3 regions of the Providencia sp. PROV208 genome follow, and region 2 is predicted to be linked to each of the others. Evidence: predicted binding sites of a transcription regulator. Region 2 holds the regulator's gene; each other region holds the start of a gene.
The links. Region 2 encodes LexA, which represses DNA repair genes until DNA is damaged. Its sites were predicted from a motif close to TNCTGTATGTACATACAGNA; they were not measured.

Region 1: the regulator LexA is predicted to act here: its motif matches at 1,975-1,994, upstream of mutH (DNA mismatch repair endonuclease MutH).
Region 3: the regulator LexA is predicted to act here: its motif matches at 3,753-3,772, upstream of PR766_RS01170 (DinI-like family protein).

The regions. Positions count from the first base shown of each region.
Region 1 covers NZ_JAMPNS010000011.1:75,882-89,653, reverse strand. Annotated here, with positions in the region: gene PR766_RS09545 (hypothetical protein) at 17-256, shown strand; gene PR766_RS09540 (TerC family protein) at 265-993, opposite strand; gene mutH (DNA mismatch repair endonuclease MutH) at 1,056-1,739, opposite strand; gene sgrR (HTH-type transcriptional regulator SgrR) at 2,308-3,984, opposite strand; gene leuD (3-isopropylmalate dehydratase small subunit) at 4,437-5,039, opposite strand; gene leuC (3-isopropylmalate dehydratase large subunit) at 5,051-6,454, opposite strand; gene leuB (3-isopropylmalate dehydrogenase) at 6,456-7,547, opposite strand; gene leuA (2-isopropylmalate synthase) at 7,550-9,130, opposite strand; gene leuO (transcriptional regulator LeuO) at 10,036-10,983, shown strand; gene PR766_RS09500 (AMP-dependent synthetase/ligase) at 11,285-13,042, shown strand; gene ilvI (acetolactate synthase 3 large subunit) at 13,372-13,772, shown strand, end outside.
Region 2 covers NZ_JAMPNS010000017.1:25,228-38,999, reverse strand. Annotated here, with positions in the region: gene PR766_RS13850 (winged helix-turn-helix domain-containing protein) at 125-1,084, shown strand; gene PR766_RS13845 (FidL-like protein) at 1,085-1,561, shown strand; gene PR766_RS13840 (MrpH family fimbial adhesin) at 1,726-2,580, opposite strand; gene PR766_RS13835 (fimbrial protein) at 2,646-3,197, opposite strand; gene PR766_RS13830 (fimbrial protein) at 3,197-3,691, opposite strand; gene PR766_RS13825 (fimbrial protein) at 3,703-4,194, opposite strand; gene PR766_RS13820 (fimbria/pilus periplasmic chaperone) at 4,206-4,943, opposite strand; gene PR766_RS13815 (fimbria/pilus outer membrane usher protein) at 4,978-7,467, opposite strand; gene PR766_RS13810 (fimbrial protein) at 7,561-8,139, opposite strand; gene zur (zinc uptake transcriptional repressor Zur) at 9,096-9,614, shown strand; gene lexA (transcriptional repressor LexA) at 9,840-10,457, opposite strand; gene PR766_RS13795 (diacylglycerol kinase) at 10,596-10,970, opposite strand; gene plsB (glycerol-3-phosphate 1-O-acyltransferase PlsB) at 11,095-13,599, shown strand; gene ubiA (4-hydroxybenzoate octaprenyltransferase) at 13,676-13,772, opposite strand, start outside.
Region 3 covers NZ_JAMPNS010000001.1:255,849-261,525, forward strand. Annotated here, with positions in the region: gene PR766_RS01150 (cysteine hydrolase family protein) at 144-719, opposite strand; gene PR766_RS01155 (sensor histidine kinase) at 846-2,213, opposite strand; gene PR766_RS01160 (response regulator) at 2,203-2,877, opposite strand; gene PR766_RS01165 (hypothetical protein) at 3,039-3,278, shown strand; gene PR766_RS01170 (DinI-like family protein) at 3,476-3,736, opposite strand; gene PR766_RS01175 (DUF1345 domain-containing protein) at 3,874-4,551, opposite strand; gene PR766_RS01180 (VasL domain-containing protein) at 4,664-5,677, opposite strand, start outside.

The sequences.
Region 1 (13,772 bases), on a different contig from region 2:
GTCAAAAGGACAATTTATGGCATTTTCAGACTCAGAAAAGCAAATTTTATTATCAGTAAAAGGTGTGGGACCGATGGTGATCAGCCGATTAGAACAAATGGGGTTTTCATCATTAGCGCAATTGAGTGAAGCCTCTTATGAAGAAATTCTTATTTCTGGTGCGGCATTAACGGGGTCGAGTTGTTGGAAAAATAGCCCTCAGGCTAAAAAAGCGGTGGAAGGCGCCATTGCCGCAGCTAAGGGCGCCTTACGCTAAGGTCTCTATTATTGTTTGTTTTTCATTTTCCACTTTTTACTGCGCAGAATATTGAGCATCTGAACTGACATAGAGAAAAACATCGCAAAGTAGATATAGCCTTTCGAGACGTGAACTTGAACGCTTTCAAGTAATAAGGTAAAGCCCACCAGAATTAAAAAGGATAAGGCGAGAATTTTGATTGAAGGGTATCGTTCGACAAAATCACCAATCGGCTTCGCGGCGAACATCATAATCATCACGGCGATAATCACGGCTGCCATCATAATAAACAGATGGTCAGATAACCCGACTGCGGTGATCACGGAATCTAAGCTAAAGATAATATCCAAGATGGCTATCTGTACAATTGCCCCCCAAAAAGAGGTCACTTTTTTCTGAGCGATCCCATCATCATCTTCCCCTTCGATGGTATCGAAAATCTCCTGACTGGATTTCCAAATCAGGAATAGTCCTCCCGCACACAAGATAAGGTCACGAGCAGAAACGGTATGTTCAGCCAATGTAAATAGCGGCGTGGTAAGCCGTGCAAGCCACGCAATAGAAGCCAGTAGCGCTAAGCGCATTCCCATTGCGGCGATTAACCCAATGCGTCTGGCGCTGTTTTGTTGATGAGCGGGCAATTTACTGACGACAATACTTAAGAAAATAATATTATCGATACCCAATACGACTTCCAAAATTGTTAATGTTGCCAATGCCATCCAAGCATGGGGATCTAAGAACCACTCAAACATCTTATTGCCTTAAAAATGGAATAACGAATCGTCTGTTTTGGCACAGGCGATGCCTTGAACAATTAACCGAGATTAAAGTGCCGTGCTAATAATGGACCTGTAAAATCTTTTTTTAAATAGAAACCTCTCGGCAACGTCATAATGGGCTGACCCAGCTCACCAATACCTTCGGTTAGCGCTCTATTGTTTGCGGCTTTGGGGCGAATCTGTAGGACTTGCCCATGACGAGCTGTAATCGTTTCGACTTTTCCAAGCACGATTAAGTCCATCAACTCTTCCCAATCCTGACGTAAAAGTTGCTCCTCAAGAGGGGAAGGGCTCCAAATCAGTGGATTTGCAACACGTCGTTCAGCAAGCGGAATTTGACGTTCTCCCTCAATGGGAAACCATAGGATACGCGAAAGTTTGCGACGTACGTGGCTATTTTCCCATGTGAGTCCACTATTGCCAGTCAGTGGGGCAATAGAAACAAATGTGGTTTCTAAAGGGGCACCATGGCGATCAATGGGAATCGTTTTAAGCTCGACACCTATGTTCGCAAAATCTTGTTCGGCTTTACTGCCTGCGGTTGCACCTAAAAAATACTCTAACAAAGTACCGACCCAACCTTTATCTCGTTTAAGATCGGGAGGAATGGGGATCCCCGCTGCGGTGGCTAGCTCACCAAGTGTATAGCCCGCAAGGGCTTGAGCACGAGCGAGTAAGACTGTTTCATTTTCAGGAGGAGAAGGTGGTGTAAATGACATAGTCAGTAGAATGTAATTGTGTTTAAAAAATAACCAGAAAAATGGTCACAGGATAGGAAGAGTATAACACTTTTTAGTCACTGTATTTAACTGCATGATATATATATGTATATTGAATAATAATCACTGACGAAATTATGAATATTTAGGGTTATTCAACTTCATCCCAAGATAACCACAGGATCATGCACTAGGTTATCCACAGGATTTCTGGATAACTGTGAAAAACAGTGATTACTGTGTGCATTTACAGCCTTGACTAATGTCATTTATTGAAGCTCGTCACAAAAAGCGAGTAAGTTAAGTACATTCCTTGTGGATAAAACATGCATTGATTGATATTTGCTCAGTTAGACTCCTAAGAAAAAACATCAAAAAGTAGACAGTGGATATCTCATGGGAAATTTATTTATCATCATGATTTATAATATTTTATTTTTTTGTATGGTTTTTTGTTAGAAATGAACGATTAGGATATACCCTGATTACTATCTGGTTGTTAACATAGATATCCACAGAAAAAGTGAATAAAATCCATTTTACTCACGTTAACTGTTTATAACTATCATCAATTCTGTGTATTATCCTCAGTTGGCTTAAACCAGGCCGATTTAAAGTCAAACCAACCGAAGGTATTCATGCGTACACCTCGCATTGTTCTTTGCCCTTGAAGTTCTAACCAATGGTGAAAAATAGGATGGAAAACTTGGGAGTCAATTAAACTTTCACACCACGATTCAACATCCAATTTTTGCTGACGCCACAGTTGTAACTCTCCATCGAGGCTTTTTCCTAAACATTGGCGTAATAACGGCATTTCATACAAAGTGGCAAAAATAGAAAATTCGAGCGGCTTGTAAAAATTGGCTGTAGAGAGCCAAATATCACTTTCAGCGTTACCATTAAACCAATCATCGTAGTCGACAATATTAATTTTTAACTCAACACCTTGAGTCTCCAATACCCGCTTCATAATTTGGCTTATCGCATAGAATTCATGATGATGGCGATAAAAAGTCACGGTTAGCTCTGTTAAATCTTCAGGTTTTGTACGCTGAGATAACATCTTACTGTGGTGCCAGTGAAGCAATAATCCATAGGCGGGCGCCCAATGACGTTGATAAAAAGATTCACAGTGTGCCAGTAAATTAACCGGTGTTAAAAAGCTGCACAGCCATTTACGGACATCTTCACGTTGAGATATGGCGGAACGCTGGTCGAATAACAGAAAGTAGCATCCTTCTTCCATACGGCTCTCTAGCGAGTCATTGTGACGTTTGTCACCATCCATTTTTAATGTGGTGCAGACCATTTGCTCAGAAAGCTCAGGAACCACCCAAATTGTGACTTCATCCAGTAAGGCTCGATAGCCAAAGTAGCGATCAAATGCGCTGATGGTTAGCTTCTGCGGAATATTGGTTTCGACTACATAAGGACCGGTACCAATGGGGCGTTGGCTAAAGTGCTCAATGGTTTCCCACTCTTTAGGAAGTATCGCGGCGTGAGGGCTTCCGAGTAGCCAAGGAAATTGCGTATCAGGATGACTGAGATGGACATCGATAACATACGGTTGCGGTGAGGTGACGGTCTGAATATGGGAAAATAGTGGCCAGCAGCGTTTTAATCTGAGTAACGAATGAATGATATCATCCACTTGCATTTCACGCCCATGATGAAAGTAGATAGCAGGGCGTAAATAGAAACGCCACTGTTGGTCATTGATAGCTTGCCAGTGATGGGCAATACCATCTTCTACTTCCCCTTTTTCCTCATTTAAGTGGGTTAATCCATTAAATATTTGGCTCATTAAATGGATTTCAGAGCGACGCATTGGTGTGCCAGGTAATAAATTCGGGAAATCGCGATAATAAATGATACGTAGCAGGTTTTTCCCTTGCCGATAACTGCGCTCCAGCTCTGATAAGACCATCTGGCGAATCGTTTCTTTATCACCCACGAGGGCGACTAATTTTTCAATGCTTTCTTCTTTTAATAACTGTTCTGCTTGTGCTTGCTGAAGCTCTAATCCATTGATATGAAAAATTAATGCGGAACGCTTTCCTCGTCCCGCTTCGGCTTGCCAACTGAGCCAACCATGAGCTTGCATATTATTGAGTAGCGTACGTACATGGCGACGAGAACAAAACAGGATCTCCGCAATATCTTGCAAAGTGGTTTCGCTGTTTTTTCCCTGAAAATGTTGCCACAAGCGAACAAATTGGGTTTGTAATCGAGAACTAGACATAAAAGAGGAACTCCGGAAAAAATTGCATCAATTTTAATATCCTATATTCCGTAGATAATAAGAGGCAGTAAGTAGCTCTATTGACCTGTCTGTTGCAGGTTTACTCCCCCATTTATTGAGTAATGGTATATTTACCAGCCGGTATGTGAATGCATATCGGCTTTTTTTCTTTTTTCTTCATATTTCACGTTGTGGCTGTGTTGGCTTCATTCGACTACTCAGGTCATATACTTATGTATGCTTCCCGAGATATCCTCATTTTGTCGCCTTGCCACAACATGAACTATTTTGAGAAAACGGTTTGATTAAACCCAGAATCATGATTATTTGAAATCATGGCATATTCAGAATTAATGGGGAAGGATTTATTGGTGGGCGCGGTTTGTTGGAGTTGAGTTCTACTTTTATGAAGACAAATAGGTAAGAAAAAGCCCACCGAAGTGGGCTGGAGATTAATTCATAAAGGCGGGGAGTTTTTGTTCATAATCTTTAATTTGGTCGACGTGCTGTAATGTCAAACCAATACTATCTAAACCATTCATCATGCAATGGCGGCGGAAGCTGTCAATTTCAAAGGTATAAACTTTATCTCCTGCGGTAACGGTTTGTGCTTCTAAATCAACCGTAAATTGGCAACCTTCGTGGTTTTTAACATAGTTAAACATCTCATGAACTTGTTGCTCGCTTAATTTGATGGGCAACAATTGGTTGTTAAATGAGTTACCGTAAAAGATATCGGCGAAGCTTGGTGCAATAACGACTTGGATACCAAAATCAGTTAATGCCCACGGCGCGTGTTCACGGGATGAACCACACCCAAAATTCTCGCGAGCTAACAGAATGCTGGCACCTTTAAATACCGCTTTGTTCAAGACAAAGTCAGGGTTAGGTTGCTGCCCTTTATCATCTAAAAAACGCCAGTCATTAAATAAGTGCTGACCAAATCCGGTACGCGTGACTTTCTGCAAAAATTGTTTGGGAATAATCGCATCAGTGTCCACGTTCGCGGCATCTAAAGGGGCGACAATTCCAACATGCTTAATAAACTTATCCATGGTTTTCTCCTTTAGATTTGAATATCACGAACATCAGCAAAATGACCGTTGATAGCTGCTGCGGCTGCCATTGCTGGGCTAACTAAATGGGTACGTCCCGCACGACCTTGGCGACCTTCAAAGTTACGGTTGCTGGTGGATGCGCAACGTTCACCCGGATTTAAACGGTCATTATTCATGGCTAAACACATGGAGCAGCCGGGTAAGCGCCATTCAAAACCTGCTTCAATAAAGATTTTATCCAAGCCTTCTTGTTCTGCTTGAGCTTTAACAGGGCCGGAACCTGGAACCACAATAGCTTGCACACCAGACGCCACTTTTTTACCTTTCGCAATGGCTGCCGCAGCACGTAAATCTTCAATACGTGAGTTAGTGCAAGAACCGATAAAGACTTTATCAATTTTCACATCGGATAATTTAATACCGGACTCTAATCCCATATAGGCTAATGCTTTTTCTGCGGAAGCACGTTCAACAGGATCGGAGAAGGACGCTGGAGCAGGGATCGGCTGATTGATTGCTATTACTTGTCCAGGGTTGGTTCCCCAAGTAACTTGAGGAGCAATGGTGCTCGCTTGGATAGTAATAACCTTATCGAATTTTGCATCATCATCCGTTTTCAAGGTTTTCCAGTAAGCGACAGCATCATCCCAGTCCTGACCTTTCGGTGCAAATTGGCGTCCTTTCATATAATTAAAAGTAGTTTCATCAGGGGCAATGATGCCCGCTTTAGCCCCTAATTCAATCGCCATATTACAGACGGTCATACGACCTTCCATACTTAAGTTTTCAATTGCTTCGCCACAGAATTCAACGATGTAACCCGTTCCACCTGCGCTGCCAGTTGTACCAATAATCGCTAATACGATATCTTTGGCGGTGATCCCCGCAGGTGCTTGACCAACCACTTCAATTTTCATTGTCTTGGCACGGGCTTGTTTTAAGGTTTGTGTTGCCATTACATGCTCAACCTCGGACGTACCGATTCCAAAGGCTAATGCACCAAATGCGCCGTGGGTTGCGGTGTGAGAGTCACCACAAACAATGGTGGTGCCTGGCAATGTAATACCTTGCTCTGGTCCCATCACATGGACAATTCCTTGGTATGGATGGTTTAAGTCATATAAGGTTACGCCGAATTCTTCACAGTTTTTCATCAACTCTTGCATTTGAATGCGCGCCATATCGCCACAGGCATTAATGTCTTTTGTCTGGGTTGATACGTTGTGATCCATAGTGGCAAATGTTTTGCTTGGCTGATGTAATGGGCGGTTTTTGGTCCTTAAGCCATCAAATGCTTGTGGTGAAGTCACTTCATGTACCAGATGACGGTCGATATAAATTAAAGGGATTTCATTTTCGACTTCACGTACGACGTGAGCATCATATAATTTTTGATATAAAGTCTTCGACATATTAAACCCCTTCTTCAATATAACGGGCGATGATGTCACCCATTTCACTGGTACTGATTGATTGACCATCACCGGCTAAATCCGCAGTGCGATAGCCATTTTCTAATGCCTTATTGACAGATCTCTCGATGGCATCAGCCGCATCGGCTTGGTTTAAACTGAAACGCAATAACATCGATGCTGACAAAATTTGTGCGATCGGGTTAGCGATATTTTTGCCAGCAATATCCGGTGCTGAACCGCCTGCCGGCTCATATAAACCAAAGCCATCTGCGTTTAAGCTAGCGGAAGGTAACATGCCCATGGAACCAGTGATCATTGCGCACTCATCGGAGATGATGTCACCAAATAAATTCGAGCACAGCACCACATCAAACTGAGAAGGCGCTTTGATCATCTGCATCGCGGCGTTATCGATATACATATGGTTCACTTCAACATCTGGGTACTCTTTGGCAATTTGGTTAACCACTTCGCGCCATAATACGGAGCTTTGTAAAACGTTAGCCTTATCAATCGATGTCACTTTATGACTACGCTTGCGAGCAGACTCAAAGGCAATACGTGCAATACGTTCAATTTCATAGCGGTGATAAACTTCGGTATCGAAGGCAAACTCTTCCGCGCCTTCACCTTGACGACCTTTCGGTTGACCGAAATAAATTCCCCCCGTTAATTCACGGACGCATAAAATATCAAACCCTTGAGCAGCAATATCCGCGCGTAATGGGCAGAATGCTTCCAATGCTTGATATAAGCGAGCAGGGCGTAAATTGCTGAATAATTTAAAATGCTTGCGTAATGGTAACAATGCACCACGTTCAGGTTGACTATCTGGAGGCAAATGCTCCCATTTAGGACCGCCCACTGAGCCAAATAATACGGCGTCGGCTTCCTCACACCCTTTCACAGTGGCTTGTGGCAATGGCTCACCATGGTTATCAATGGCAGCACCGCCTACATCGTATTCTCTGGTTGAAATCGTAATAGCAAAACGCTTACTGATTGCATTCAATACCTTATGAGCTTGAGCCATCACTTCAGGACCAATTCCATCTCCTGACAATACTGCAATATTAAAATTCTTAGACATGTTTACACCGCTTCCTTTGTGTTGAATTGTGATGCTTGGTGAGAAATTTTATGCTTTTCTTTTTCAACTTGTTCTGCACGCCAGATACTATTTAATACATGAACCATGGCTTTTGCTGATGATTCAACGATATCCGTTGCTAATCCCATTCCATGGAAACGACGACCGAAGCATTCGGCGACGATATCCACTTGCCCTAATGCATTTTCTCCCTGACCTTTAGCAGATAATTGGTAAGAAACCAATTTCATTGGGTAATTTGTGATTTTGCTAATGGCTTGGTAGATGGCATCGACAGGACCATTCCCTGTGGCAGCCTCCGATTTTTCTGTTTCACCGCACTGCATTTTGACCGTGGCGGTTGCCACGATACTAGAGCCGGATTGTGTACTGAAGTAATCCATCACAAAGTGGTCAGTTTCATCTTGTTGTTTAGCAAAGAAGGCTAATGCTTCTAAATCATAATCAAACACTTGACCTTTTTTATCCGCTAAACTCAAAAATGCGGTGTACAGTTCATCCAAATTAAAATCTTTACCTTCGTGATACCCCATTTCTTCCATGCGATGTTTCACCGCAGCGCGACCAGAACGCGAAGTTAAGTTTAATTGCTGCGCTTTTAATCCAATGGATTCTGGCGTCATAATCTCGTAGGTTTCGCGATTTTTTAATACACCATCTTGGTGGATACCTGATGAGTGTGCGAAAGCATTGTTCCCCACAACGGCTTTATTAGCCGGGATTGGGGTATTACATAATTGGCTCACTAATTGGCTGGTGCGGTAGATTTCTTTGTGATTGATATTGGTGTGCACACCTAACATCTGTTCGCGTAATTTAATCGCCATAATCACTTCTTCTAACGCAGTATTACCGGCACGTTCGCCTAATCCATTAATTGTACCCTCTACTTGGCGAGCGCCTGCTTGAACTGCGCTGATGGAATTCGCGACTGACATGCCCAAGTCATCGTGGCAGTGTACCGAAATAATCGCTTTATCAATGTTAGGTACGCGTTCATATAAAGAAGAGATAATGCCGCCGAACTGATATGGCGTGGTGTAACCCACGGTGTCAGGAATATTAATGGTGGTCGCCCCTGCGCCGATCGCTGCTTCTACAATACGGCATAAGTTGTCGATATCAGTACGACCAGCATCTTCGCAAGAAAACTCGACATCATCGGTATAGCGTCGAGCACGTTTAATTGAGTTGATAGCCATATCCATCACCCCATCGAACGTTTTATTTAATTTCTTTTGCATGTGCAAGTTGGAGGTGGCTAAGAACACATGGATACGGAATGCTTCGGCGACTTTCAAGGATTCCGCAGCAACATCAATATCATTTTCAACACAACGTGCTAATGCGCAGATGCGGCTATTTTTGATTTCACGCGCAATAGTTTGGACAGATTCGAAATCACCAGGCGATGAGACAGGGAACCCAGCTTCAATAACATCGACACCTAAGCGCTCTAAAGCAAATGCAATTTGCAGCTTTTCCTTCACGGATAAGCTGGCTTGTAATGCTTGTTCGCCGTCACGTAAGGTCGTATCGAAGATGATAACTTGGTTGCTCATAATGTGTTCCTCATAGACTAAATTTTGTTGTTATTGATTCTGTTTGCTTGGTTCCCATCTAGCCGCAGGCATAAAAAAACCCGCTGGTTGCGCGGGCTTTTTCATGTTTGTGGACAGTGTTTGTTATTTTCTATCCATAAGCATACCGCGCAATTTGTCTGCGAGTAGTAGTAGGCTTAGTAGGCGGATAGAAAATGTCATGGATAACTGTCTCTCATATAATTTCAACTAATCTGTTTTTATTGATACGTGATTTCAATAATGTTGTCAAACTTAATTTTCTGAAGCGCATATTCTACGATCGGGAGTTTTAGGGCGTAATTGGATGTTACGTCTAATATTTATAATTTCTATGATGTTTTTACCTATATTTGTAGGTGGTTGTTAGTTTAAAATTCCGCCTAAAAATTCATGGCATGATAGTATTTTTATGCAAAAGTTGTTTTGAGTATGTTTCTACCTTAGAGGTATGCAGAGGTTAGATGAAAACCGTCATTATCATTGATAGCGGATATACTTCAAATAAGGTTAATTATGTAATAAATGAATAATAAAAAATTAATCTGATAATGAGATGCAAGCGCATTTCCTGAAGATATTTATTATGATTTATTCTTGAAATTGTTTTATTATTTTTATTGGAATGAAGGTGGTTTTAATAAGTTACACACACTCATTACGCTGATGAATATTTGCATTTTATGATGATATCTATATCTCGATTCTAATTTATGGTTAAAAAGAATAGAAACGTCGTTTTAATAAATGCAGGGAAAGCGAAATAACTTATCATGTATAAGTTGTTTTAAAAATAATATTTAATGATTTTATATTTTTCGTCAATATTGCTTTGATGGATCATGTTCATTAATTAAAAATGATAAATATATTTAGTGGAGTTAAAAATGACTGATTTTGATACGATCTCAACAGCAAAAAAAGAAAGTAGCGATATTCATCTACGTAATGTTGATCTGAACTTATTGACCGTTTTTGATGTTGTGATGCAAATGCAAAATGTCACTCGTGCGGCACAAGTGCTAGGTATGTCTCAGCCAGCTGTGAGTAACGCAGTATCTCGATTAAAATCGATGTTTAATGATGAGTTATTTGTGCGTTATGGGCGTGGTATTCAACCAACCTCTCGCGCTAAACAATTATTTGGTCCAGTAAGACAAGCGCTTCAATTGGTTCATAATGAATTACCGGGTGCCGGATTTGATCCAAGACAGAGTGAAAGAGAATTCAACTTATCGATTTGCTCACCATTAGATATTCGCTTAGCTGCAATGATTGTTGATAAATTTAAAACTACGTCGCCAAATATTCAAGTTTTCATTCATTCATTTTTAGGTAATAACATAGCTCACCAATTAAAATATCAAGAGATAGATTTTTTCTTGGGATATAATCAATTCGAAAAATCCGAATATCAACATCAGGTTTTATTTAATGATGAATTAGTGTTAGTCGTTGCAAATCACCATCCAAGAATCGAAAATATTATAAATCAAGAGATGCTGAGTAATGAAAGACACGCTATCATGGCGATGGATAATATTGGGTCATTCAGTAAGCTTTATTACCATAATACCGATCTCTCACATACGGTCAGTTACCAAGGAACTGACTTAAGCAGCGTTTTGAATATTGTCGCGCAAACAGATTTGGTGGCGATTGCCCCGAAATGGTTAGTTGAACACCATGCGAATCAACTACAGTTGCGTATGCTGTCATTGCCGTGGGAAGAGAAGACGCGCCCATGCTATTTAACGTGGCATGAATCTACCGCGCGTGATAAAGGTCATCAATGGATGAAAGCGCAATTTTGTCAAATGATCGAACAGCTGTAAGCTAACTCAGTCTTATTCATTTAGCGGTAATTTTAACTCGTCAGAGTGAAAACAATGGCGAGTTTTGTAGCGTCTGTAGCATTTGCGAAAAATTTACATTTTATTCCTTTCCTCACTAATCTTTCCGCTATACACTCCAGTCATTCAGCTAACAGTTGTAAGCTGAAAATAATAAAAAGTATTAGATTAAGTTATTTGTGAGTGTACCGAATGACTTAAAATTTAAATGACCTATAGGGAATACACATTGATAACTGAGAATCTATATCCATATCATATAGTTAACCGCATACGTTCCAGAATGGACGCGAGCGAGTCAGCGGATCGGATAGCTTTCAGTCAATGGGACAACGGACACCAGTCTGAGCTAACTTGGGCAGAAGTGGATACAAAAACCACCGATATTGCTCGCCAGCTCTTGGCAATGAATGTTGCTCCACAAGAGAATATTGGGCTTTTTGCTCAAAACAGTATGAATTGGTCTTTGGTTGATATTGCAGTACTGCACATTAAAGCTGTGACTGTTCCTCTATATGCAACGAGCAGTGTTGACCAAGCCGCCTATATCATTAATGATGCCAACATTAGAATCCTCTTTGTTGGTTCTCAAGAGCAATATCACGTTGCTTGCCAGTTATTAACTCATTGCCCTCAGTTAACCGCTATTATTGCATTAGATGAAAGTGTTGAGCTCGACAGCCAAGTGGCAAACAGCATGCACTTGTCCACATTCATGTCCCTAGCTCAACCGGATTATCAAGCAGAGTTGGATGCACGTATTGCAGCACAAAACTTAAGCGATCTATTTACGATTATCTATACTTCGGGCACGACGGGCGAGCCGAAAGGGGTGATGCTGGATTATTACAATATGGCATCCCAGCTTTACCTTCATGACAACCGCTTAGAGTTGTCAGAAGAGGATGTTTCTTTATGCTTCCTGCCACTTTCTCATGTTTTTGAACGCGCATGGAGTTTTTATGTGATGCACAGTGGTGCACGTAATGTCTATTTAACCGACACCAACATGGTGAAAGAGGCGCTTGCTGAAGTTAAACCGACCGTCATGTGTGCCGTGCCGCGCTTCTATGAAAAAGTCTATAGCGCAATACAAAGCAAGGTATCCCAAGCACCATTAATGCGCCGCATGATTTTTAAATGGGCGATTGCGATTGGGAAACAGAAAGTCAAGAGGATGGCGAAAAGTCAGTCGCTGTCATTCCTGAATAAGCCATTGTACGCATTAGCGGACAAACTGGTTTTGAGCAAAATTCGTCAAGGACTTGGTGGGCGTATTCGCTTTATGCCAGCCGCAGGTGCGCGTCTCGATGATGATGTGATTGCCTTTTTCCTCTCTGCGGGTGTGGATATTAAATATGGTTATGGAATGAGTGAAACCTGTGCAACGGTTTCATGTTGGGAAGACAATAAATATCCATTAGGCTCTATTGGTACGCCACTTTCTGCTATTTCTGTGCGTATTGGAGAAAATGACGAAATTCAAGTCAAAGGTCCTGTGGTCATGAAGGGCTACTTCAATCGCCCACAAGAAACGATTGATACGTTTACTGCGGATGGTTGGTTGCGTACAGGCGATGCAGGTAAAATTGATGCCCAAGGAAATTTATATATTACGGATAGACTAAAAGATTTAATGAAAACGTCTAATGGTAAATATATTGCGCCGCAAGTGATTGAGGGTGTTCTTGGTCAAGATCGATTTATTGAGCATATTGCGGTGATTGCGGATGCGCGCAAATTCGTCTCCGCATTAATTGTGCCTTGTTATGATAGCCTTGAAGAGTACGCAAACTCGATTAACTTAAAATACCGTGATCGTTTGGAATTACTCAAAGATTCAAAAATAGTAGCGTTGTTTGAAAGTCGCTTAAAGGATTTGCAAAAGAATCTAGAGCATTTCCATCAAGTGAAGCGTTTTACATTGTTGCCGACGAATTTTTCTATGGAGAAAGGTGAGTTAACCCCAACGCTTAAATTACGTCGGAAAATTATTTCTGAACGTTATCGACTCGAAATTGAGTCTATGTATCAAGAGTAATTCAGTCGTTCATTGTTATTTCTAAGCCCTTCAGTGGTTATTCCTGGGGGGCTTTGTTTTATCCACAATTTCGTGAAATCCGTGTTGCGACTATTTTTGCTGACCTTTTAGTTATTTCAGCTCTATTTCGATTGAAAACTAGTCAATGCATCTGCTGAAATTTCATGTTCAAGACAAAACGAAATCTTCTTTAATTTCTGTGTGAAATCAAATTTGCGTCCCTTATGTGGGAGGGATATGTTAATAGCTGAATTTATGACTAACTTAATAAAAATTAAAGAGGGTCGTTAGGCTCTCTGTTAACTTGCAAATAGTCTGAGGGCAAACTCATGGAGATGTTGTCGGGAGCAGAAATGGTCGTCAAATCATTGATTGACCAAGGTGTTAAACATGTATTTGGATATCCAGGCGGTGCTGTTCTGGATATTTACGATGCACTGCATACAGTTGGGGGCGTTGAACATATTCTCGTTCGTCACGAACAAGCTGCGGTGCACATGGCTGATGGTTATGCCCGCTCAACGGGGGATGTCGGCGTTGTTTTAGTGACTTCGGGTCCGGGTGCCACGAATGCGATTACAGGGATCGCAACAGCGTATATGGACTCTGTGCCAATGGTTGTTTTATCGGGGCAGGTAGCGAGTTCTTTGATCGGGAATGATGCATTCCAAGAATGCGATATGGTGGGTATTTCACGCCCGATTGTGAAACACAGTTTTTTAATTAAACA
Region 2 (13,772 bases):
TCATAATTAAATTAATAAAATCTATAAATCCCCAATATAAATTTCACTTAAATTACATTAAGCTAATAATTAATGAGTGGCTTAGCTATTGAATTATTTGAATTTCAGAGAGCTGATGGTAACTATGATTGAAAAACATGATTATACAATCGATAACAAATTTATTTTTGAGCAAAGAACAAGCCGTATTTTTCTAAAAGATGATCCAGATCAACATATTGAATTATCTAAACCCGCTGCTCGTTTATTTGGTGAAATCCTTTTATTAAATCTAAAAAAAGGAATTGCAACTCGTGATGAACTTCTTACAAATGTTTGGGAAGAATATGGTCTTGTTGGCTCTAATAATAATTTAAATACTTATATCAGTGAAATCAGAAAAAAGCTTGAGCTGGTTGGTATTGATCCAAAAACAATTGTAACAGTTCCCAAAAAAGGATTTAGAATTGATAGCCACCTTTCCAGTATTGCAATGGATAATGACAATAAGCTAATTGTATCTAATGAAATTATCACCTCCGATAATTATCAGATTACAGAAATGCTCACTACACCATCTAAGAAATTATTAGCCCATCAACCCGATGAAGCTATAGATATTCCTATTTCTGATAATATTCATGGAACAATGTCATTTCAAACTCCATTCAGTAATATTACTAATGATTTAAATATAAAACCTATTGATTCTTTAGAAGAGAATACTGTAAAAAACAGTCATAAAAAGAAAAAAATATTATTTTTTATGATATTACCACTAGTGGTGATATTATTATTTTATTTATTTATCAATAAGTTAACCAACCAAGGAGCAGTTAAAAATAGTTATACAACTTTCGGAGTTCGAGATAGCTGTGTATTTCAATCACCTATAAACCTGAATGAACAAGCTATTAAAACTAATCTAGAGTTTATTAATAAAAAGCTAGATAAATATAATATCTCTTGTGATGAGCCCAAAAGAATTATTGTTCTATCTGACGTAAATGCATCTTATTCATTTGATAAGAATGCAGCAATAAGTATCTGCAAAGAAAAAAATAATCATTTTGACTGTGTTTCTATTAACGATCAGAGAATTTAAATGAAAAAGTATCTTATTACTGCGGCTTTAGCTGCAGTTATTGCCCCTATCTCATATTTAACATTCGAAAAAGAGAAAGAAGATATAAAACTTTGCCATTCTGAAATAGTATGGATAAAAGAAAATAGTACTCCTGAAGGTATTATTCTCAAATCTAAAATGTCTCTACAGATTTCAGACAATCATAATGGGAGAATGAATTTTTATGGTTATATAAAAAATCAAGAAACTATTTATCGACTAGATCGTGCTGTTTATTTCTCTTATACCCCTGTAGATAAAAAGGGTAATTATGCAGTGATAATGAATTCCTCATCTGTTACAAATTCTGATAACACCCCTAATGACGTATTTTCTAATTTTATACAATTAGAAAAAGACAAAATAAAATATTATGTAAATGTTAATAAAATGGAAGATAATATTTATATTTTAAAAGATGAAGCTTATTCCGCTTTTACTTGCTCTGCAGAGTAAGAATAGAATTAGACAATCAAAATACCTAATAAGTATTATATTGAATAACCACTATTTCTAATAAATAAAAAATAGAATAAAAAAAGCCTACCAACAATTACGTTTAAGTAGGCAAAACCGTCAACATGGGAAAATGACGAATACAAAATTCTTGTTTCTTTACATCATGGAATAGTCATAACCAGAGTCAATACACCACTAAAATTCCCTGGTGCAACCGTACCATTTGTTTTCAACACTGATTCCACAGTTACAAGTTCATTCGTGTTTGCTCTTGCATTGATAATAGTACCAAGCCATGCAGGCTGATCGTTCAATGTCACTCGCGACATTAATTCGCCATTCGAACGTAAAGGCACATATTCCTGCAACATATTTGAAGACACTTTTACTCGCATGTTTTGGTTGCAAACAATAGAGAAGAACCCGCGTTGAGTATTCCCATTCAGATCACCTGCATTTAACGATCCATGGTCTAATTCGAGCCGGTTATTGGCAACATAGTTGAAATAACATTTACCTGCTGGTGGCGGTGCAATGCCACAAATTCCGCCGGGTAACATTTTTGCTGAGCTACTGGTGCGGTTTGTGTCTAAAAAGATCCCAACACACTCATCTGCGGTAATAGAACCTGAGTGACGGGTTTCTCCTTTTTTAGGAAAACTCAGACCACATTGGTTTTGCGCAGCATCGATAATCGATGCCATCGTCGGGTAAGTCGCAAAATTTATAGCGCATTCCCAGTCCTTACGAGACCCAGCCCCCCCAATATTCGGTGCTTTATGTAGATGGTTAATCGTAAAATAACAATTTCGAGAACCCGCGGAGCCTAAAACAGCAACACAAGGATTTGGTTCCGTAGGAGAATTCGCTTTCCAATAATCAAATTGGTAATAATAAGTGTGGCTACTACCTGAATTAACAATATCTTCAACATACGAAAAATAAGTCGATCCATAGCCAAGCGAACTTATAAAAAGCAACGGTATTAATAATAACCTTTGAATTCGTTTTCCCATTTCAGCTCTCTTTATATATTTAATAAAACCAAAACAAATCAAAGCAATACACTTTCATAATAAAATTATTCGTATTCAAATATAAATGTTGCAGTGGCGGAGATTTTACCCACCTTCACTTGCTTATTATTCACAACATCAGATGTTGCTTTAATAAATGAATTAAACTGTAATTCATTTTTACCCGCTTTACTGATTGGCATTAGCGATGAAAATTGGTTAATTTTCATCGGAGTGCCATCCGATAGCTCGATAAAAATCCCTAAGCCTGGATTTAAATCACTGCCTGTCAACGCGAGAGAACCGGGTAACTGTAAGTTTTCAGTTCCTGAAAATTTCACTTTCATTTTTTGTGCAATCGTCAGATCACAATCAGACAGTACTAACGTGAATTGCTCATTGGGAAATTGAAATCCAGGCTCGTAGATGTCCAAAAGTCGGATATCCCCATAGTCGACTTCAACCTTTGAATTTTCAGGTAAGACTACGCAAGGAGAATTCACTAACGTCCCTTTAATTTTCATATTATTCTGTGCAGCCTGCACAGGATACGTTCCCATCGCAACAAGGTTTCCCAGTAAGACAAATAAAATTCCAAAACGTATTTTTTTATTCATTATTGGTACTCCACAAGCAAGGTTCCGTTTGCAATAAAGTCACCTGTTTTGAGTTCCTTATTGCCATCTCGGACCAATACCGCCCAAAGTACACCAGGGTTACTTGGGTTGATTAAATATTTTTTACCTAAATCTAATGTTTGATCGCCCAGCTGAAACTTAACAGCAAGGTTAGGAATTCCTGCATTTAATCCATTGATATCAAATGTACTTTTGGCGCCATTCAACATTAAATACATGGCCCAGTTATTCTTATTTTCTTCACATTGAATTTGGTAATTTACTTGCCTTTTTTGAGCATTACCTTGAATAGACTTAATGGAGACGTTACCAAAATCCACTTCAATATCTTTGCCGTTATCAATATGGCACGGTGGAGGGGTAACTAAATTACCTTTAATCAGAATGTCTGTTTCATTGTCTTTCGCCACTGAAGAGAAAGGGAAGATGATAAACAGTAAAAACATCCCAATGAGCTTATAAATGTCCCGCATGTTTATCACCCTTATTGATATTCGACTTTGAGTGTTGCGTTGGCGGTAAAGGCTTTCGCTGGGAGATCTGCACCACTTTTCTTCACTAATACCGCAAATAATTTAGTGGGTGATGCAAAATTAACCGTGCGCTTACTTTTTAATGGGAAATCACTGGTATCCGCTTTAAAAAGTACTCCAAGATTATCAACACTCGTTTTAAGCGCCCGTTGGTCAAACACCGCGGGCACGCCGTCAATATACATATTCAATTTTGGCTGAACACCGTCTTTGCAAGTAATCGTGTAGTCCATTGGCTGCTTATACACTTCACCTTCAACACGCGTAGTCATGACATCGCCAAAATCGACTTCTATGGCTTGTCCATTATTAATCTGGCAGGGCTTGGATAAGACGACACCTTTAATTTCCACATACAGGTAACCTGAGAATCCAAAGGTACCTGACGTATAAAGAATCGATGATATCAATAATACCTTGGCTAAATTTTTAATAGACATCATAGCGGCAGACCTTATTTTCTAGGTACGACAGAACACTCAACCGCGCTGCAGTTAAATTTCAAGTCAATCGTACCGCCAAAATCGTTGAGATAAACTAAGGTTGGTGATGCCCCGATATCTCCTGTGTTTTTGCCTAAACCAGCTTCACCACGCGGTGGAACCATAATTGGCTCAAAATTACTAACGTCCGTATTGCCTTTTTTCAATTGAGTTATGGATAAGAAATAAGGGCTTGGATTTTTAACGATATATCCACTACCCTGCTTGACCAGTTTGATATCATTTTCCTGAGGAATTGAATCCATTCTTTCTTTAGTTGCAATTACAGCAGGACGATAGAACAATTTAATTTTTGTCTGTAATGCAATTTGTAATACGTTGGCTTTTTCGCTACGAGGTGGAATTTCTCTCACGTTCAGGTAATAAACACTTTCCTGATCTTTAGGTAATTTAGCGATAGCCGGAACCGATTGAATTTTGATTTGGCTTTTTGTATCCGCTTCAAGTCGCTGCACTGGCGGAGTCACAATAAACGGTGAATTGACTTTTTCATCTTTATCGTTTTCTATCCATGCTTGTGCCAAATATGGGCTGGTTTTATGTTCATTACTTAAACCTACGCTCACCGACTTATCGCCCTCGTTATAAATGACACGAGTTCTATCAATTGCAATTGCCGCATAGGCTGACTGAGCGAGTAATGAGGCACTTAACACTGCTACCGCATTACGTTTATTTAATAAATTCATATTTTCACCGTTGACGTTAAAAATTTATTTATAATTATTTACATGGTAATAAAACATTATGTTCCATGTTGTTATCTAATTTTTCAGGCAATTGAATATGACATGAAGCATCATCACCCCATACCACATCAAGAGACTCTGATGGATTAACACCCGCTAAATAAACAAAACCTTTATCAGAAATAATTCCCACTTCTATTTTTTTCGCATTTTTGACTGAAGCCCCAAACGGTGGGTAGTCCCCATCAGCTAAGCTGATAATTCCCATTACTTTTTGCCCCGTAATGACATTAAACTTACGATATCCAATCGCACCTTCAGTCAACGTTGCATATTGTGTCGATTGCAATGCTTCGGCATTATCTGGCACATTTTTCAGATCGATATTTAAGTTATTACGGTTATAGTCCATCACACTCGTGATCACCGCTTTACCGTAGCGGTTAGTCCCGACGGGTGTAACACCATTTAAGATGGGTACATCCGCGACACCATTAGTATCGACTAATATTCTTGATCCGCCTTTAATTGAATTATTACGGTGTAATGCCCCGCCTTCGCCTGTCATGGTCATTCCGCCTTTTAACTGCATCGAGACGGTTGTTTGATTATCTTGAATATAAGTTCCGCTGAGGTTTAATTGGCTTCTATCACCATCATAACTATAGGTACCAGCTGTCGTTAACTTGTCTTTATCCCAGTTACCCGCAGAAACCGAGTAAGAAGAGCGATTATCAATTCGACTATAGTAGTTAACGTTATTGGTATTATTACCCCCTGCATACGAGCCGGAATAGCTAATACTTGATTCATTTTTATCCAATGGGATCATCAGATTTAAATAAATACCGTCATCATCGCTATCGCGTGATTTCGTTTTATATGCCGTCACACTCAGACTGACATTTTTAATTTTGCCAATATCAAAATAGTTCGATAGCGTAAAGTTGTACTGGTTTGTAGACGCTCTATTCCAATAAGTTTGGTGTGAATAGTTCAAATACATATTCGCGTTGTAATCAGGGAATGCGGTACCAAAAATAATGGTATAAAGCTCTTTACCGCTATCGACCTTATCCCCTCTATAACGACGGTCAACAAATTGACTCATCGACATATAGTTTCTTTCAGAGAATCGATAACCCGCGAAGGTAATCTGACTATTAATTTCGTCGAATTGTTTTGAATACGTCAGGTTATAGGAATTCCCCGTCAACGTTTCATTGTCATCCAATCGACCCATTTGCGCGTGTGAAATATTGATGTTTCCAGATAACACACCAAATGGCGCAAAGTCACGTCCCAAACCAAATGCGACGTTTTGATATTCGGATGATGCCAACAAACCGCCATAAACAGTGGTGTTATTCGTCGCACCCCAAGACAGCGACCCCATACTGAATGCAGGGCCTTGAGTGTTATGGTCATCTTTCGTTGGTTTACCCATCACAAATTGGTAAATCAACTGTCCCGGACGAGTTAACGTACCCAGTCGAGAAGTTTCAACACGGTAATTTGTTGTCGTGCCATCTTGTTCTTGGATAGACACGTCCAGTGTACCGCCACCGAATGAGTTCACATCTTGAATACGGAATGGACCAGGACTGACTTCTGTTTGATAAATAATACGACCATCCTGTTTAACTATGACTGTCGCATTCGTTTTTGCAACACCAGAAATTTCAGGAGCATAGCCTTGTAAACGAGGTGGTAGCATAGCTTCATTGGTTTCGAGAGTTGCACCAATAAAACGAATACTATCAAACAGATTTGATGTTAAATATTGTTCACCTAATGTCAGGCGAGCACTCATCGAGCGAATGGCTCTATACGCATATAACTGGTTCCAAGACCATGATTTACTGCCTTTATTCAGCTCACCATTTTGTGTTTGCCAGTCAGCACGCAAACGCCATGCTCCGATGTTTGCCCCCATAGTCCCCGTGGCCGTCAGACCTGATTTCGTTCCTTTATCGCCGGTTTGTTTATTAACAACGCGTCCTGTCGCGTTATAGTCAATAAATGCGCCCATAATCCCGTCATCCCAACGTGATGGTGGGTCCCAATCAGGGTCTGAATACTCCATGTAGGCCTGAGGAATATTGAACTCTACAACGTTCTTCGCCAAATCCCCTTGAATTGTCATATCGGGAACAGAACGAATATCCAAACATTTTCCATCATCTAGCCATTTGACTTGGCTATCCCATTCCTTTTTTAATCCCAATAGCGCATAAATTTCAGGGGTAACACATGCCAATGAAATTTTATCGTCGTAATTAGGATTAAAAAATGTGATAGGTTGTTCCATAGAAACCTTAGCGCGGTTGACTTCAATCGCTAAAGAGTAGTCTCCAGGTGGGACATAATTGGCGTGAGAAAATTTACTGAAATCGACGTTTTCTTTACCGTCAGAATCAATGAAGTCGGTGTTAAAATCAACGGCTTCTTCAGAGAGTGCAACCATTGGCGTTAACATTAAAAGCATTAATTTTGTAATTAGATTTAGTTTCATGCTTTTCATTAACTGCGCACCTATAAAAACAAAGACAATGAAAATAGTTTGAAAAATATGGCGTATGACTACGCCATATTTATTCTCTATAGAAACTTACTGTTATTGGTAAACAATTTTGAAGTTAGCGACAGTGTCAAAACGACCTGTTGTTGCTTTCTTAGTTGGGTCTTCGTTACCTTTAACGTATGCAGCGAAGTGCAGAGTAGTTTCTGAACCGTCACCATTGTTTAACGCATAACCGTCACCAGTACCTGGGAATGCTTTACCAAATTCAACAACTTTGTCAGCACCGTTAGTGATTACGATACCTGCGTTTTGAACTTTACCGCCTAAGCCCAGTAAGTCACCAGTGAAGCCTTGGAAACCGTTTACTGTTGAACCAGTAAAGGTGATTTTTGCGTTTTTATAAGTTTCAGTTGAGCAGTTTTTCAGAACGATATCGAACGTTTTGCTATCTGAACGGAATTGGTTTGAAGTCAGTTCGTGCAATGCGATTTCGCCGAATTCAACTAATTGCTTCAGGTTGTCAGCGTCGATTGAACATGGAACATCATTGATGAAACCAGTAAAACGAATTTCACCTTGTGAACTTTCTACTGGGTCAGCAGCTAAAGCAGCACCAGAAACGCCAACACCTAAACCTAAAGCTAGAGTTAATGCTAATTTATTCAGTTTCATAAAAGTTTTCCTTTGAATGAGTAGGAACTGCTATTTCTCTTTCCTGTTTCTACGATGCAGAATTAAGTTTCTTTACTTAAGTAGTGCGCCCTTGAAGATTCCTCTAGCTTTCCTACTTGATGAATTTCATTCAGGTTAGAGATTTTTTTATATAAACAAGATCCATCTCATCTATGTGATTTAAAAAACAGAAATCATTGAGCCAACATTCTCACTTCCAAATTAATTATTGATTCATTCATTAATTAATTAAAATTGATATAGAACACTAAATGAATTCTGATGACTACCTTGTGATATTTTCTGATGTCAATTCTACATATGTGATATATGTTGTCAAAAAACACCCAAATAGAGAGTTAGCTTGGTTTTTTATATCGAAAAACCGACATAAACAAGCTTTAAACATTAAATGAGTAAGCAAACTTGAAGAAATAATAAATTACTTAGAAAGATTTATATGAAGACTTCATTTTGTATTTATAAAAATTTCAAAATATTGCAAAAACCTTATAATTATAAAAATCTATATTTATATTTATTTACAAACTAATAACCCAATAAAAGGAAAATTTATTAGATTTAACACCCAAGAATAGTCACCTTTACACAAGTAATTGCTATATAAAAAACAGACGGTAAGATAAGTCTTAATTAAAATATGCATCAAGCAGTAACCATAAATTTCAATATTTGTTTTTATTTGGTTAAATAGATCGTCAATTTATTAACCAAAATGTAGCAATTAGAGTTTTATTTAAAATAAAAAAGCTGACCATTTAAATAAGGTATCTGTTATTTATTAACCATACGTTTATTAAAGTTAAAACTCTGTATTAATTGTAGGGAAAATTGTTTATTCCATAAACATCATTTCAAACGCAACAGGAGCCGAAGTTATGATAAACTAAACAGTAATAAACATTTGAAGCGCTATTTAGGTGGGGCCAGACAAGATGACAATAATCAGTGAAGATATGCTGCTTACGACGGCCGAACGTATTTGCCAGTCTCGAGGTGTTCGTTTAACTCCACAAAGAGAAACGGTTTTACGACTAATTGCACAGCAACATGGGGCGATTAGTGCCTACGACCTTCTTGATTTGCTGCGTGAAATAGAACCTCAAGCTAAACCCCCTACTGTTTACCGCGGCTTAGAGTTCCTAATGGAACAAGGGTTTATCCATAAAATTGAATCCACAAACAGTTATGTGGTCTGCCACCATGTGGATAATCCAAGCCATATCTCAGTGATGTTGATTTGTGATAATTGTGGGAATGTGACGGAAAGTGATTGTACAACCATAGAAAAGGCTATTAGTACGCTTGCTGAAGAAAATCATTTTCATCTCAGGCATACCGTTGTAGAAAACCATGGTTTATGTCAAAAATGCGTTGAAATCACCAGTTGCCAAGATCATGAACATTGCGATCATGACCATCAGCCCCCATCTAATCCAAAGAAAAAACCGTAAAAAACCTATCAGCAAAGGTTAATAAGATTAACGTCTCGCGCCATAGCTATAATAGATAACAACCTAATGGCAGAGGCAATAGATAGATAGATAGATAGAGCGAAGTGAATAAGAGTTATATGGCTATATAAAAAGAAAAGCCTATATAAACGGAAGAACAATATAAAGAAAAAACACCCGATAAAAAGAGATATTGAGTCTGCTACCAGACTCAATCACTCATCATCAATGCCAATCGCTATTACGGATAACCCCAACAGCTAACCCTTCAATAGTAAAATTCTGTTCGCGTAAATCAACAACGATTGGCGCAAACTCAGGGTTTTCAGCAATCAATTCAACGCGATTGCCTTGTTGTTTAAAGCGCTTAACGGTGACTTCATCCTCGATACGAGCCACAACTATTTGTCCATTATGGACATTCTGAGTTTTATGCACCGCGAGTAAATCACCATCCATGATGCCGATATCCTTCATCGACATACCATTCACACGCAATAAAAAATCCGCATGAGGTTTAAATAACTCTGGGTCAACTTGGTAGTGACTTTCAATATGTTCTTGTGCAAGCAATGGTTCGCCGGCGGCGACACGCCCAATCAGAGGAAGCCCTAAATCTTCGGTTTCTTCTTCTAACAACAGACGAATGCCTCTGGAAGCTCCAGAAACAATTTCAATAACCCCTTTACGAGCTAAGGCTTTTAAATGTTCTTCTGCCGCATTAGGCGAACGAAATCCCAAACTTGCTGCTATTTCAGCGCGTGTTGGTGGCATGCCCGTCTGCGAAATGTGGTCACGCACCAGATCGTAAACTTGCTGCTGTCGAGCTGTCAGTGCTTTCATCCCGTTCCCCTGTTTGTTTATACAGTCAAACTGTGAGTATATACAGGTAAATGGGGATTGGGAACTGTTAAATTAGCCAAAATCTGTAATTTATTGCTGAATTCTTTGCTTTTTCTCTCTTTTGTTATTTTTAGACTATTAAAGTGCGAAATAACGTTCCCAGAGAACGGTAGCCCAAATAAATAACGCCAATCCAATGGTGACAAAGACCGCAGCGGAGCCAATATCTTTTGCTCGGCCCGATAATTCATGATATTCCGTGCCAACACGGTCAACAACGGCTTCAATAGCGCTGTTTATTAACTCGACGATCGCGACTAAAACCACTGAACCTATCAGTAAAATTCTATCAATTTGGCTAATGTCCAAGTAAAAAGCTATAATTATCGCAATGATAGCAGCAACCGCTTCCTGCCTAAATGCGGCTTCATTCACCCATGCTGCCTTTAAACCCTTAAGGGAGTACCCAGCTGCTTTGATAACTCGCGTGAGTCCCTTAGTTTGACTTGCCATATTTTTTCCTTAATTTTTAAACAATAATCAACTTTTGCAGTCAAAGTGAATTATCGATAACAGATCTAAACACTGCTTTCTGATATGATTGCGCAGCATTACTAACAAGAGGCTATAATCGTTTATGTCACTATGGCGTAAAATATATTACAACACGTTGAATTTACCACTGAAATTATTGGTAAAAAGTAAACTAATTCCAACGGACCCGATAACAGAGTTGCAGCTTGATCCAAACAAGCCAACGCTGTACGTTTTGCCATATCACTCAAAGTCCGACCTTCTCACGCTTCGCCAACAATGCTTAGCGATTGGTTTACCTGATCCTCTCGTGGATAACGACATCAATGGCACCCAGCTCCCTGCCTATGTGTTCATTGATGATGGTCCGCGTGTATTCCGTTACTACTCTCCAGATCCACGTAAAGAGTCAGTAAAAATATTCCATGCGTATCTTGATTTGCATAAAAATAATCCAAATCTAGATATTCAAATGCTGCCAGCATCGGTCATGTTCGGGCGAGCGCCTGGACGCGAAGGCCATAAGCCTGCACCCCTGAAATTACTAAACGGTGTGCAAAAATTCTTCGCCGTCCTTTGGTTAGGGCGCGATAGCTTTGTGCGTTTTTCACCCAGTATTTCACTGGGTCAAATGGCGCAAGAGCATGGTACCGACACGATTATTGCCAATAAACTCGCTCGTGTGGCGCGTATTCATTACTCTCGCCAACGTTTGGCGGCTGTCGGTCCAAAACTGCCTGCACGTTATGAGCTTTTTAATAAATTGCTTTCTTCTAAAGCGATTGAAAAAGCCGTCGAAGATGAAGCTCGCAGCAAAAAAATTCCATTACAAAAAGCCCAGCAAAATGCCGTGGCGATGATGGAAGAGATCGCCGCTAACTTCTCATATGAAGCAGTACGACTCACTGACCGAGTTTTAGGTTGGACATGGAACCGCTTGTATCAAGGGATTAACGTTCAGCATGCTGAACGTGTTCGTCAATTGGCTCAAGATGGTCATGAAATTGTCTATGTGCCGTCCCATCGTAGCCACATGGACTACTTGCTGCTTTCATATGTTCTCTATCATCAAGGGCTGGTACCACCGCACATTGCAGCTGGTATTAACCTCAATTTCTGGCCAGCAGGTCCCATTTTCCGCCGTTTAGGGGCATTCTTTATTCGTCGTACGTTTAAAGGCAATAAACTCTATTCTACCGTATTCCGCGAATACCTCAGTGAGCTCTTTGCTCGCGGCTATTCGATTGAGTACTTTGTGGAAGGTGGACGCTCACGTACAGGTCGCTTGCTGGAACCTAAAACCGGTACCTTGTCGATGACCTTGCAGGCCATGTTACGTGGAGACTCTCGCCCTATCACTATCGTCCCTATCTATATTGGATACGAGCATGTGATGGAAGTGGGAACTTACGCGAAAGAATTACGTGGCGCGGAAAAAGAGAAAGAAGGCTTCTTCTCGATGGTACGTGGTTTACGTAAGTTACGTAATTTAGGTCAGGGCTATGTGAATTTTGGTCAGCCAATTTCGCTCACCCAATACTTAAATAATCGCGTACCTAATTGGCGTGAATCCATTGACCCTATTGAGCCTCAGCGCCCAACTTGGTTGAACCCAACGGTCAGTAGTCTGGCTGATAACATTATGGTGAATATCAATAATGCGGCAGCCGCTAACGCGATTAACTTATGTTCAACAGCACTGTTAGCGTCGCGTCAACGTTCACTGACCCGCGAACAACTGATTGAGCAAATCGAATGCTATCTGCAACTACTGCGTAATGTACCTTATACCGCAGATGCAACGACGCCGAACAAAACGGCAGAAGAGCTTCTCGAACACGCATTGCAGATGAATAAGTTTGAAGTCGAAAAAGATAGCATGGGGGATATCATTATCCTGCCTCGCGAAAATGCCGTCTTAATGACTTACTACCGTAACAATATCCATCATTTACTGGTTCTGCCATCATTGATAGCCAGCATGGTGCTACACCATGAACGTATTAGTCGTGAAGAAATCCACCAGCAAGTTGGTCTGATTTACCCATTCCTGAAAGCTGAACTCTTTATGCGTTATGACACTAACGCACTCGTCAGCACTGTGGATACATTGATTGATGAGCTGAACAGCCAAAAGTTGATCTGCCTGAAAGACGATAATATGGTGGTATTAAATCCTCGCCGTATTCGTCCTTTACAGCTGCTGGCAGCAGGTGTTCGTGAAACACTGCAACGTTATGCCATCACGCTATCATTACTCAATGCAAGCCCAGAAGTCAGCCGCAATACATTGGAAAAAGAAAGCCGCATGCTCGCGCAGCGTCTGTCCGTTCTACACGGTATTAATGCCCCTGAATTCTTTGATAAGGCCGTGTTCTCGACATTGGTCGATACACTCAAAGATGAAGGGTACATCGATAATAACGAGAACGATATTTTCTCTACCAATGCGAAAAAACTGTATGCAGTGCTTGCCCGCTTAATGTCACCGGAAATCCGTTTGACCATTGAAAGCGTGAGCCAAACTGAAGAGCTTTCAGCACCGAAACCGGCACCAATAAGCACACCGGAAACGACCGAATCAAGCTCAGAAGTACCGAAAGAGTAATCTCACAAGTCAGCGAGACGCACCAACAAAAAAGGGTAATGCATTTGCATTACCCTTTTTTTATCCATTTCACTGATTAGAAATAGCTGACAACCATACCGAAAAACAGAATTAAACCGACATAGTTATTATTCATAAACGCTTTAAAGCACGGCGCTCGTTCCCGGTTCACC
Region 3 (5,677 bases), on a different contig from region 2:
AATGTGTGATCTTGATCACGTAGGAGCATTCTAGTTTTTTATTGATCAAAGTCAATAATCGACCAAAAGATATTTTAAATATTAAACTAATTTTTAATACGATGATTGTAAATTATTGTTTACATCCATGTTCATCAGTTTGACTATTTGGTTTGCATGAACGTTTTACTTGATGAAATCGTCGCTAAATTTGTTAAGGCTTGCATACTCTGTTCGTGTAATTCCAGCGTTGCTGCGGCACATAAATCTTCCAGTACATGGCAAAAATACCCTAAGTCATGGGCTTGTCTCACGCTACTTTGAATTGCCATCATGGAACTGACGCCGCCAAAATGAAGGTGGGTAATGCCATTGTCATACAGCCATTGGTGCAGTTTATTTCCAGCAAAAGCGGAAACACCTTTTTTAATCATGACGCGGTCATGCATGTGAACTTCTAATTCATCGACCCAGCTACATCCGTGTCCACTTAATTTCAAGGCACCGACTTGCTTTGCATGTTGAAATAACGGAGAGCCTAAAGGAATATCTTGATAATTATCGCTAAATCCGACCTTAATCCAAATTACAGGAATACGCTGGTTGCGCGCGTAGCTCGCGACTTGATTGGCTTTTTCTACTATTTTTCGTGAAGTAACTTGCGGGTAACTACTGTTGGATAATCCATTTTTGCCAACAATATCGTTAATAAGATCAATGATGATGAGTGCGTGTGACATTATCGCCCCTTTTTGCGGCTAAGTAATTTAACGTAAAAAGGGGATTGTAATATTTATTCTGAGTAAGGGATGTTAACTAAATAACATTATTTTAAATAAGGATATTATTTAAGCCCATTTATTCAATTAAGGTAAATCAATAATAAATCCAATTCCTTTATTTTCTAATCCCTCGGTCACTTTTAATGTTGCACCAATTTTTGATGCTAAATTATAGGCAATAGATAATCCTAAGCCGCTGCCTGTTTCTAATGTTCCAGGAACGCGATAAAAACGAGAAAATAGATGTTCATGACTCTCTTTTGGAATGCCGCGACCATTATCTTGAATTGTAATTGTGGCACCAAAAGGCGTGATATCTTTCAGCGTTACTTTTATTTTAGCTTTTTCAGGCGAATATTTAATCGCATTTTCAAGTAAATTAGTAAACACATTACTGAGCGCTAATTTATCGGTGTCGACATAAAAAGATTCTGGGCTCGATAATTCAACATCAATATGTTTATTGAGTGCGTACGGGATATGGGATGAAATCAAATTACTGATCAACATCGGTAAATCAACCTGTTCTTTACGTATTGAAAAATCTTCCGCTTCTAAGCGTGCAAGGTCAATTAATTGATGAGATAAGGACGCTGCACGCGTGAGTGTTTCCTTCATATCATTAATAATTTCAGCTTTCTCTTTGGGGTTATCAATATTCATTAACAGGTGTAATTGTGCAGTCACTGCCGCTATGGGGGTGCGCAGTTCATGAGCCGCATCTGCCATAAAGCGCTTTTCCCGCAAATTCGCCGCATCGACTCGTGCCATTAATTGGTTTATAGCGGAAATAATAGGTCGTGTTTCTTTATGTACGTCTTTCATTTCTATCGCCGTTAAATTTCCAGGCTGACGCGAAGAAATAACTTTGGCGACTTGTTTGATTGGACGAATACTAAAATAGGCAGTAATTAAGATAGCAATTAGCATTATTCCCAGAATAAAGGCGAGAGGAATTGCGGTTTCTTCGGCGGGGTTTCCAATTAATTTTCGACGTTCAAGGTAGGATTCCGCAATGACAACTTCGAGGGAGTGGTCGTCATCCCATGCGGAAGTAAAATGCCAATCCTTATATTGATTTGTGAGTTGTTCTACGGATTTTAATGAAGGGTCAGATATTTTTTCACTATTTCGATATAACACATGTCCCTTGGGATCTCTGACGACCATGTAGGGCTTATAGCTGGTATCAATGCCGTTTTCCATCGCATCGGTATACATTTTTTGCAAAATAACGGCGAGTTTATCGAAATATTCAGGCGTGTCTGAAACCGTGCCTAATGTACGGGCGATACCTTGCGTGACAATTTGCTGTTGTTGGTTAAATTCATCATCATTGACTAAATCAGGCAGGTAAAAAAATTGCAACCAGCCGACTAACAGCAGCCATAAAAAGATGACTGCGCCAACCTGAATACCAAATGTGTAAACAAGAAAGGATTTAATCTTCACTAGATTGCGCTTCTTTTTTTAATAAATAACCAATACCGCGGATAGTAATAATTCGGTCTTTACCAATTTTGCGGCGTAAATTATGAATGTGGACTTCAAGGGAATTACTCTCCACATCGTCTAAACCAAATAAACGTTGCTCTAAATCTGTTTTTCGGACGACATTATCCGCATTTTTAATTAATTCATACAGCAGCAAATATTCTTTACCGGAAAGTAATAATAATTGACCATCTAAAGTGACTTGGTGGTTTAACGGATTTAGTTGCAGATTATCTAATTGCCAAATTTCAGATGAAAAGCCAGCCATACGACGACTGATAGCTTTGACCCGAGAAATTAGCTCTGGCATTTCAAATGGTTTTGTTAAAAAGTCATCAGCACCTGAATCTAAACTCGTTACTAAGTTATCCATTTTGTTGCGAGCAGTAAGAATAATAATAGGTATTGATTCCCCTGATTGGCGCCATGCAATGAGCTCGTCTTGACCGTCTCCATCAGGTAAACCGAGGTCTAATAACATGACATCAAAATTACGAGACTGTAATTGTTGTTTAGCATCAGCCAATAATCTAACCCAGCAAGGATTAAAACCCGCTAGTTCTAGCCCTCGACATAACGCTTTTCCCAACTGAAGATCATCTTCTACCAATAAAACATTCATATTTACTCCCTCTGGTGCGGAGTATAAGCAGACTGCTTCCACCCAGCAACTCGGATATTTGTCGCCTTAAGTATCCCTTAAGGTTGGTTTAACCAAATTTTAAGGTATGAAAACGTAAAACGAATAATATAGCATCAACAACCATAACAAGAGCCTTTACCATGAAACAAGTTTATATTGAAGTGCCTCTATTTATCGTGATTATTTTTATCGCCATGGTGTTTATGGGGGAAAATTTTAATAAGCCAAAAATGACATTTAACCATACAAAGTTAAATGAAGTTTCATTATGCACTGAGACTAAGACCTGTTTAGCGGAAGCGCGGGTGCTTGAAATAAGTAAAGCGAAGCGTAACCCTGTCACCAAGATTAAATCCTATCTTCGACAAAAACTCTATTAATGATTTTACCGGTGAGTAGATGGGGGATGGGGATATTTCAAGTACTTCGCACTATTCTAGAGTAGACAGAAAATAGTGTGAGTGGGGGGCTTGATCGTTTTTTACAATACAGAAAGTGATTCAGATTAAATCAAAAAATAACAAATTGAGAAATGGAAGAGCTATCACTGGACCTTCTTCCATTTCTTTCTGTTCAGCTAATCATCGGTATTTGTTTCCGGTAGCCAGCCGTCATCCATCCAAATTTCTTCTAAAATTTCTTCAATGCGTAATTTATCATCCGCAATTTTTGTGCCTGAAATATTAATGGCTTGCTGAGAGCTAAAGCCTACACGAGTAACCATATCAGGGTATTGTGACTGTAGCTTGCGTAGAATCTCAGATTCTAATGCCTGTAGCACTAAGCCACTTGGTTTTTGTGGTGAATTTTTATCAAATAACACTTCGATGCGTAACATAATAGCCTCTACTAAAGACTGTATTAATATACAGTATTTTTAGATCTATATGGAGACCTTGTCAATATCCTCCATGAATATTTTTTTATTCTGACTGTCGGCTAAATGTTTTTATTTCGAGGCAGTGAATCTGCCGCCTAAAAAAAGCTAGCAGAAATATTAATACATAACCCTAAAATCGCCATATTAAAGATAAATGAAATGATCGATTGCAATAATACAGCGCGACGCATAGGTGTCGAGGCAACTTCTACATCTGCGGTTTGCGAAGCGACGGCAATCGTAAATGAAAAATACATAAAATCTGAATAGCTTGGCTGGGTAATCTTATCAGGAAAAATTAACCACGGTTTTTCATTTTCATTGTTGCTGTAATACAAATGAGCATAGTGCATGGTAAAGCCTGTCGGTAATAACAACCATGAGGATATCAGTGTGGAAGCCGTTAAAATGTAAGAGTAGATTTTATCGGATTTCGGGATATCACTATGCCCTCCCAAGGCAAAAAACAGCGCTAATAAACTCACACAGCAACCCGACATCAAGAAAAATATCACCATACGAGCGCTTTCATCTTCAATTTTCGTGAGCTTACGAATGTCTTTAACATTATTGCTAATAATCCGCTGGAACAGGAACAGTAAATAGCACCATGCAAATGCGTTCCAACTGATAATTAAATTAATAATCAGATTTTGTGTATTAAATAGGGCAAAGAAGGTGATAAAAGCAACAATAAGCGAGACCAAAAAGCGCGGTCGAGAATGAAATGCATGACGTAGCAGATGGGTGATACGAGCAGCATAGCGAAGCATGGGATATTCCTTGAAAAATAATCATCACGTTAATTAAAAACGAGTATATCACCGAAAAAAAATGGAGCACGAATAAGGTGCTCCATAATTTAGTGAATAAAAATAATTAATTCTATTTTTGACTTTGCTTTATCAGCGCATAGCGATTAAGTAATTGCTTAAAATGGTTGTCAATGCGCTGATATTCGGATTCAGCCACCGTTCCTTTGGCTTGAAGTTGTTCGAGTCGACGTAATTCTTCTTCTAGTGGCACACTTTGGTGGAAATGCTGGCGGGCATTGAAAATAATGGTTTTTAATTCAGACCCCGTGATATAGCTGCGAGGTTTACCATCGAGACTGTCTAAGCGCGTACTGAGATTATTTAACTCTGCCATTCCTTCAGACCATTGTTGCAATTTATCGTTAGATAACGCGTTAATTTGCATATTTTGCTGCCATTTATCGTTAAATGCGCTGACTTCTTGCCGTTCACCATATTGCTTGGTGAGGTAACCTACCATGCTAAGCCCATATTGCTGAGACCAAATCGGGGAAACTGATTCCAATTCCACAAGGTAATTATCGATCATATTGAGTTTTTCGGGCGAGAAACTACTCGGTTGGGCGGAATTGGGTTGTAATTGTTGCTCAATAATCGAGGCAATATTGGGTGTAAATTCAGGTAATTGTGGCAGTGCTTGCGCTAAAACATGGTTATTGATTTGTGGATGAAGCACATATAAGGTGCCTGCGCAAAGTGCACCGGTGAGAACAATCCCCCAAGCTAATCCCACACACAGCCCTTTACGATAAGACGGTTTGGATGAGGGAGGTGCACTGATCGTGGCATTGGCTTTTATGGATATTGGGGTTGCTGCGGTATGCGCCCGAAACGTCGATGGTGATGTTTTCGGAAGTTGTAGCGGAGTTGGTGGGATAAAACCGCTATCTGGCACATCTATGCTTTCTAATTGCCTTGCCTGAGAGGCGAGTAAATTTTGTAAGCGCTCTAGCTGTGTCAGGTGCTTGAGTTCTAATGTTTGCAACTGTTGACCAATTTGGCTCAGCGTGGTTTCAGTTTGGTAAAGTGCTGGAAGGTCAGCATAAACGGGCGCGTGAGCACGTAATCCCGTCATTAATTGTTG